Linked DNA regions of Novosphingobium sp. G106. The protein of the gene in region 2 interacts with the protein of the main gene of each other region in a pairwise test. Links are inferred from orthologs where the notes say so. Each region holds a gene or a part of one and is shown on either strand. Other genes may lie near its edges.

Region 1 (3,990 bases), 4.1 Mb from region 2 along the record:
CTGCTTGCGCACGATGACCCGCATTCTTCTTGCCCTGCTTGCGCTGCTCGGTTTCGCCGCGCAGACGGCACATGCCGAAACCGGCATGCGCGGGGTCGGTACTGCGCAGGTCGGGACGGTGCAGGCGCAAGCCGCTCAGGCCCGTGTCGCGGTTGCCCGGGCGCAGGATTGCGCGGCGCCGATCATGCAGCAGACGGTCCGGATCGCAGGCTGCCTGCCGATCGCGCTGACGCCGACCGAATGGCGGGCCTGGACGGTTCTGCCCGGGATCGACCGCGCGCGCGAATAGCGCGCCGGCCGTCTTTTGATCCCCGCCTGGTGCTGCCTGAAGGCGGCGCCCGTTACGTCATACAAACCATCTCCACGTCAGGAATTCGCTATGTTCGGGGCACTCGCCAAGGCCGTTTTCGGCTCGTCCAATGACCGCTACGTCAAGTCGCTCGACAAGATCGTCAGAGAGATCGCCGCCTATGAGCCCGCGCTCGAAGCGCTGAGCGAAGAAGAGCTGATCGGCCAGACGGCCAAGTTCCAGGCCGCGCTGGCCGCGGGTTCGACGCTCGACGATATCCTGCCCGAGGCCTTCGCCACGGTGCGCGAGGCGGGCAAGCGCGTGCTCGGCATGCGGCACTTCGACGTGCAGATGATCGGTGGCATCGTCCAGCACCGCGGCGAGATTTCCGAGATGCGCACGGGCGAGGGCAAGACCTTGGTGGCGACGCTCGCGGTCTATCTGAACGCGCTCGAGGGCAAGGGCGTCCACGTCGTCACGGTCAACGACTACCTCGCCCGCCGCGACGCCGACTGGATGGGCCAGATATACCGCTACCTCGGCCTGACCGTGGGCGTGATCGTGCCCAACCTCTCCGAGGACCAGCGCCGCGAGGCTTATGCCTGCGACATCACCTATGCGACCAACAACGAGCTCGGCTTCGACTACCTGCGCGACAACATGAAGCACGAGCGCGGCCAGATGGTCCACCGCCCCTTCAATTATGCGCTGATCGACGAGGTCGATTCGATCCTGATCGACGAGGCGCGCACGCCGCTGATCATCTCGGGCCCCACCGACGACAAGTCCGAGCTCTACATGCAGGTCGACGCCGTGGTGAAGCGGCTCGTGCCCGAGGACTACGATGCCGACGAAAAGACCAAGAACATCACCCTGACCGAGGACGGCGTCGAGAAGGTCGAGCGCATGTTCGAGGACGCGGGCATGCTCGAAGGTTCGAACCTCTACGACATCGAGAACACGCAGGTGGTCCACCACCTCGACCAGGCCCTCAAGGCCATCGTCATGTTCAAGCGCGACATCGACTACATCGTCAAGGACGACAAGGTCGTCATCATCGACGAGTTCACCGGCCGCATGATGGACGGCCGCCGCTGGTCGAACGGCCTGCACCAGGCGGTCGAGGCCAAGGAAGGCGTCCGGATCGAGCCCGAGAACCAGACGATGGCCTCGATCACCTTCCAGAACTACTTCCGCATGTACCCCAAGCTGGGCGGTATGACCGGCACCGCGGCGACCGAGGCGCCGGAATTCTTCGACATCTACAAGATGAACGTCGTCACCATCCCGACCAACGTGCCGGTGCAGCGCATTGACGAGGACGACGAGTTCTACAAGAACACCAACGACAAGTTCCAGGCCATCGCCAAGCTAATCAAGGAGCGCAGTGAGGCAGGGCAGCCGCTGCTCGTCGGCACCGTGTCGATCGAGAAGTCGGAACTGCTCTCCGAGTTCCTCCGCCAGGAGAACGTGCCTCACAACGTGCTCAACGCCCGCTTCCACGAGATGGAGGCGCACATCGTCGCTCAGGCGGGCCGCGTCGGCGCGGTGACGATCGCCACCAACATGGCCGGCCGCGGCACCGACATCCAGCTGGGCGGCAATGTCGAGTTTCGCACCGAGGACGAGCTCAAGGACATGCCGGAAGGTCCCGAGCGTGACGCCGCGGTGGCCAAGATCAAGGCCGAAGTGGCCGAGCAGCGCCAGCTCGTGCTCGCCGCCGGCGGGCTCTGCGTGATCGGTACCGAACGTCACGAAAGCCGCCGCATCGACAACCAGCTGCGCGGCCGTTCGGGCCGCCAGGGCGATCCCGGCATGTCGAAGTTCTACCTCAGCCTCGAGGACGACCTGCTGCGCATCTTCGGGCCGGACACGCTGTTCGCGCGCATGATGAACAGCAACCTCGCCGATGGCGAGGCGATCGGCTCGAAGTGGCTGTCGAAGGCGATCGAGACCGCGCAGAAGAAGGTCGAGGCGCGCAACTACGACATCCGTAAGCAGGTCGTCGAATACGACGACGTGATGAACGACCAGCGCAAGGTCATCTACGAGCAGCGCGCCGACATCATGGATGCCGAGACCGTCGACGACGTCGTGGTCGACATGCGCAACGACACGATCAACGCGATCGTCGCCGATGCCTGCCCGGCAGGCTCCTACCCCGAGCACTGGAACACGGAACAGCTCAAGGAGCGGGTCGGCGACGTGCTGGCGCTCGACCTGCCGATCGATGCCTGGATGGACGAGGACGGCCTCGATCCCGAAGTGATCGAGGAGCGCATCGCCACGCTCGCCACCGAGAAGATGGAAGCCAAGATCGCGGCCAACGACGAGACCGTCTGGCGGCAGGTCGAGAAGAGCGTGCTGCTCGACCGGCTCGATCACTACTGGAAGGAGCACCTCGCTACGCTCGATGCGCTGCGCCAGGTCGTGTTCCTGCGCGCCTATGCGCAGAAGACGCCGATCAACGAGTACAAGCAGGAAGCCTTCGGGCTGTTCGAGAAGATGCTGGAGTCCATCCGCGAGGACGTGACGCGCATCCTGACCACGAGCGACCTCCAGTTCTCGCCGGCACCCGAGATCGGCCTGCCCGAGCTACCTGATTTCCTGACCGGGCATATCGATCCCTTCACCATGCCGCCGCCGAGCGGCGAAGTGTCGGCGTCGCCGGTGTTTGGCGCCTCGCCGACGAGCGCCTTCGGTCTCGCCGAGGCGGGGGTGGCCCTGGCCGAGGCTGGCGGCGATCCCTATGCCGGGCAGAACCTCAGCCGCAATGCGGTCTGCCCCTGCGGCTCGGGCAAGAAATACAAGCACTGCCACGGCATAGCTGGGTAAAAGGGCGCCGGGTAAACGATCAGGCCGCGAGCAGCAGGTCGCAGCGCAGCACCGGTATGGTCCGCTTCTTGGCGAAGGATCGGGCCATCTGCTGCGAGTACCAAGCGCTGTAGCCGGGGAGGGCAGTTTCGGAGACCGGGTTGCCGGTGAAGGCGGCCTGCCCGCTGACGCCGAAAAGCTTGCCGATGATGTTCATGCCTGGTCTCCGATCACGCGTTCCGCCGGCGCGGCGGCTTGATGAAGCCCTTATGGCGATGGTTAACATTCCCTTCGGTGGCGGGACGCACGGGCAGAATGTGTTTTTTGCCACGCGGGCGGGAGGGCTGCGCACCCGAGCCGGTGTCCATGCGCGATAAAGCGTACGCTTGGTCGGTTTACAGCCCCTTTGGCCTTGGTTATCGCCCACCTTGCGCGCCTGCGCCGTGCGGATTCTTCCCCAAGGATTCGCGCTGGCCGGGCGCGATCGTCTTGGAAGGAGTTTCGATGAAGAATATGATCAAGGGCGCGGCGCTCGTCGCGATGGCGGCGATGGGTCTGAGCCTCAGCGCTTGCGGCGGCGGATCGACCAATGCCAATGCCGCGGCGACGCCCGATCCGGCCGACCAGACCGCAGCGTCGATCGATGCAGTAGCGCCCGCGCCGGTCGAATCGGCTCCCGCGTCCGAAGCCGCCGCTTCCGAGGCTCCCGCCGCTGCGGCAACCGCTTCCGAAGCCGCCGCGCACTAAGCACGCCAGCTCGAACGCAGAAGGCCGGTTCTCTCAGGGGAGAGCCGGCCTTTTTCGTGCTCTGCCGGCTGTCGGACGACGTTTATCCGCCGCGTTTGATCATGGTGACTTCGTCCGAAATGACCTGCGTGGCTTGGGCG
Region 2 (3,708 bases):
CCGATGAGTCCGCGCTGGCGCATGATCGAGCCGATCAGGGTAGATTGCCAGCCGTTCTGCCCGGCATAGCCGATCCGCATGACGCTGCCGTCTGGGCCGCGGAGCCGGCCCGATCCCTGGACCTGGAGGAAATAGAACTCCACCGGATCGGCTGCCCAGGCGATCTCCAGCCCTTTGCCCATCAGCGCCCCGTCCTCGATGTCGCCACGGGTGTAATAGGACACGAAGCGGCCGGTCTCGTCGTAGCGGCCGAGCGGCTGCTTCCCGTCCGACGTCGGCGCCGCGTCGCCGGGGCGTGCGCGGACGAGGTCGGGCGGCATGCCATAGACCGGGACGTCGTAGCCCGGTTGCCGCGTGCGGACACCGGCGATCTCGGGCTCGTAATAACCGGTGGCGAAAGCCGCGCCGTCGCCGATCCGCGCGGTCTCGAAATAGCGAGTGAAGAAGCTGCGCGCGTCGGACAAGGACCAGCCCGGCGCGGCGTCGCAGGCGGGTTTCCAGTCGGCGCCGCGGGTCAGGCCGGTGCCGTCGGTCCGCGTCGTCAGTCGTGCGCAGCTCAGGCGAAAGGCTGCGAGGGCTTCCGCGGCATCGTCGGCGGGGATGCTGAGCGTCGCGATGTCACGGCCGCGCGTCACGCCCGCAGAAACGGCGTTGTAGGGAAGAACGATCGGCGGCTGGATCACCGGACGCGTTACCGGGGCCCGCCTGACCGGCGGTCGAGGACCGTGACTGGGAGGAATGAGAGGGCCGCAGGCCGAGAGCAGGACGAGCAGCGCGAGCGCCGCGATCTTGCGCGCCCTGCTGCCCACGAAAACCTACCCTTCGTCGGTCTCGTCGAGCAGCCAATCCGGATCGGAGGAGGCGACGTTGCGGCTGAAGTTCCAGATGTCGATCGCCTCGATCGCGTCGTTGAGCGAGCCGGCGACCACGGCACCTTCGGCGTTGCGCGTCACTGCGGCGATGTCCGAACGGAAGCGCACCGTGATGCGCGCAAACGGCGCTTCGAAGCTGGCGGCGCTGATCGTCGCTTCCTCGATTCGTACCAGGCGGTTGTCGAGCGTTTCGCCTGCAGCGACGCGCGCGTCGATCGCGGCGGCAAAGCCTTCGTAGACATCCCGATCGCAGAGCTGGCGGAGCTCGTCCTTGTCGCCGCGCCAGAAGGCTTCGAGGATCATGCGGTAGGCGCTGCGCGCGCCTTCGATGAAGGCATAGGCGTCGAACTGACGGTCGGCGGCGGCGATGGCGCGAAGGCCGCGTTCGACCGTAGCGGTCACCGCGGGGATGTTGCGCGGCTGAAGCGCCGGGCTCGGAGCCTGCTGCTGGCGCTCGACGGGCTGGCGTGGCGCCGGCGCGGTGGGAGCCGCATTCGTTCCGGCCTTGCCGTCGATCCGGCCCGGCATCGTCTCTTCCTCGTGCTCGGCGCGGCGGCCGAGCACCGAATAGAGCCGCAATCCGAGAAAGGCTGCGATCATGGCCAGAATGACGATTTCGACGGTCACGCCTTCGTTTTCCAATCCTGAATGCCCGGTAAGGGGGCTGTCATAGTAACCTCAGATAGGGAGGGATGACAAATGAACAACGCATGAGCGGGCAATCCGGGCGATTTTTTCGTTAACCGGATGGCATCTTTGCAACGCTGTCCGCCTGCTTCTCCTTCCCGTCTCATTCCGAGACCCAAGCCACGCCATTGCTGCCCGCCGCATGCGATGCTAGGCGCGCGATCACGTTACACCTGCAAGCGTGAAGAAAGACGAAAGCCATGGCCGACGACGGCAACATCATTTCCAACCTCGATCTCGGCGGCAATGGCGAGGACACGGCCCCCGCCGCCGGCATGATCTCGCAGTACGTCAAGGACCTCTCGGTCGAGAATCCCAACGCGCCCGACGCTTTCAGCTGGCAGGACGCGCCGCAGGTGGACATCCAGTTCAACATCGCGGCACGCCCGATCAACGATGAAGTCCAGGAAGTCGAGATGAAGATCGTGGTGACCGCCAAGTGCGAGGCCGGCACAGCCTATATCGTCGACCTGTCCTATTGCGCGCTGATCGGCATGCGCAACATCGACCAGGCGCAGGCCCACGCCTTCACCTATGCCGAAGCGCCGCGGATCATCTTCCCCTTCGCCCGCCGCGTCCTGGCCGATGCCGTGCGCGACGCCGGCTTCCCGCCGCTGATGCTCGAGCCGATCGACTTCAACGGGCTCTATGTCCAGCAGCTCGCCGGGCAGCAGGGCGAAGGCGCGCCGGTCGGCAACGCCTGACCCAACGGTCATGCCCCTTATCCTGCCGGCCATGTTCTTTTTCCTGCCGGCAGGTCTTTAGGGCGATGAATCTCCTCAAGGCTACCGGCACGATCGGCGGACTCACACTCGTCAGCCGCGTGCTCGGGCTGGTGCGCGACAGCCTGTTCGCGCGCTATGTCGGCGCCGGTTTCGCGTCGGACGCCTTCCTGGTGGCCTTCCGGCTGCCCAACATGTTCCGCGCGCTGTTTGCCGAGGGCGCTTTCGCTTCGGCCTTCGTGCCGATGTTCAACCGCAAGGTCGGCGATCCTGACGGCAACGGCCTGCGCGACGGGCTGGACTTCGCCGAGCAGGCCCTGGCGGTGCTGCTGCCGGTGCTGCTGGTGCTCACCGTGGTGCTAGAACTGGCCGCCTGGCCGCTGACCCTGGTGCTGTCGGGCGGGTTCAACGACGTCAGCCACGAGCAATTCGCCTTCGCCGTGCAGCTGTCGCGGTTCACCATTCCCTATCTTATGCTGATCAGCCTGGTCTCGCTGTTCGGCGGCCTGCTCAATTCGCTGCACAAATTCTGGGTCAACGCCGCCGCGCCGATCCTGCTCAACCTGACGATGATCGCAGCGCTGGTGTTGTTCCATTCTGACAGCGCGCTGGTCACCTCGCGCAATCAGGCGATCGCGGTCTCGGTCTCGGGTCTGCTGCAGCTCATCTGGCTCGCCTGGGCCTGCCGGCAGAACGGGGTGAGCCTGAAACTGCGCCGCCCCCGGCTCAATCCCGAGGTGAAGCGGCTGATCAAGCTGATCCTTCCCGCCGCAGCCGGCGCGGGTGCGGTGCAGATCAACCTCGTCATCTCGACCGCGCTTGCCGCTTCGCTGTTGTCGCACGGATCGGTCACCTACATCTACATGGCCGACCGGCTGAACCAGCTGCCGCTCGGGCTGATCGGCATCGGCCTCGGCACCGTGTTGCTGCCGACAATCTCGCGCCAGCTCGGCGCGAAGGAAGATGCTGCGGCGATGGAGACGCAGAACCGCGGCATGGAACTGGCCCTGCTGCTGACCCTGCCCGCGACGATGGCGCTGGTGCTCTGCGGCGAGCCGATCGCCGCCGCTCTGTTCGGCTACGGCAAGTTCGATGCCGCCGACACGCACTACACCGCGCAGGCGCTGGCCGCCTTCTCGATCGGCCTGCCGAGCTACATCCTGGTCAAGGTGCTGACGCCCGGCTTCTACGCCCGGCAGGATACGAAGACCCCGGTGCGCTTCGCCATGATCTCCGTCGGCGTGAACCTCATCGGCAACCTCGCGCTGATCCTGCCGCTGAAGCACATGGGGCCACCGCTGGCGACGGCGATCGCCTCCACGGTCAACGTCTGGATGCTCTACCACACGCTGGTGAAGCGTGGGCATTTCACCCCCGATGCCCGCCTGAAGCGCCGCGCCTGGCGGCTGGCGCTGGCGGCGCTGGCG

The links.
Region 1: the proteins of secB (region 2) and secA interact in binary tests that used the Escherichia coli proteins (3 or more experiments, as listed by UniProt). The link is inferred for Novosphingobium sp. G106 from one-to-one orthologs.

The regions. Positions count from the first base shown.
Region 1 is NZ_JAHOOZ010000001.1:1,078,698-1,082,687, forward strand. What follows is about bases 1-3,324. They hold secA (preprotein translocase subunit SecA), read left to right. Parts: upstream 1-379; coding sequence 380-3,124; downstream 3,125-3,324. Other genes in these bases: KRR38_RS05070 (hypothetical protein), read left to right, coding at 14-289; KRR38_RS05080 (hypothetical protein), read right to left, coding at 3,144-3,320. In the rest of the region: KRR38_RS05085 (hypothetical protein), read left to right, coding at 3,608-3,850; KRR38_RS05090 (hypothetical protein), read right to left, coding at 3,933-3,990. UniProt on the Escherichia coli protein: Required for protein export, interacts with the SecYEG preprotein conducting channel.
Region 2 is NZ_JAHOOZ010000001.1:5,186,039-5,189,746, forward strand. The notes cover bases 793-3,511. They hold secB (protein-export chaperone SecB), read left to right. Parts: upstream 793-1,759; coding sequence 1,760-2,263; downstream 2,264-3,511. Other genes in these bases: KRR38_RS25305 (murein transglycosylase A), read right to left, coding at 793-809; KRR38_RS25310 (Tim44/TimA family putative adaptor protein), read right to left, coding at 816-1,499; murJ (murein biosynthesis integral membrane protein MurJ), read left to right, coding at 2,329-3,511. In the rest of the region: more of KRR38_RS25305, read right to left, coding at 1-792; more of murJ, read left to right, coding at 3,512-3,708. UniProt on the Escherichia coli protein: One of the proteins required for the normal export of some preproteins out of the cell cytoplasm. It is a molecular chaperone that binds to a subset of precursor proteins, maintaining them in a translocation-competent state.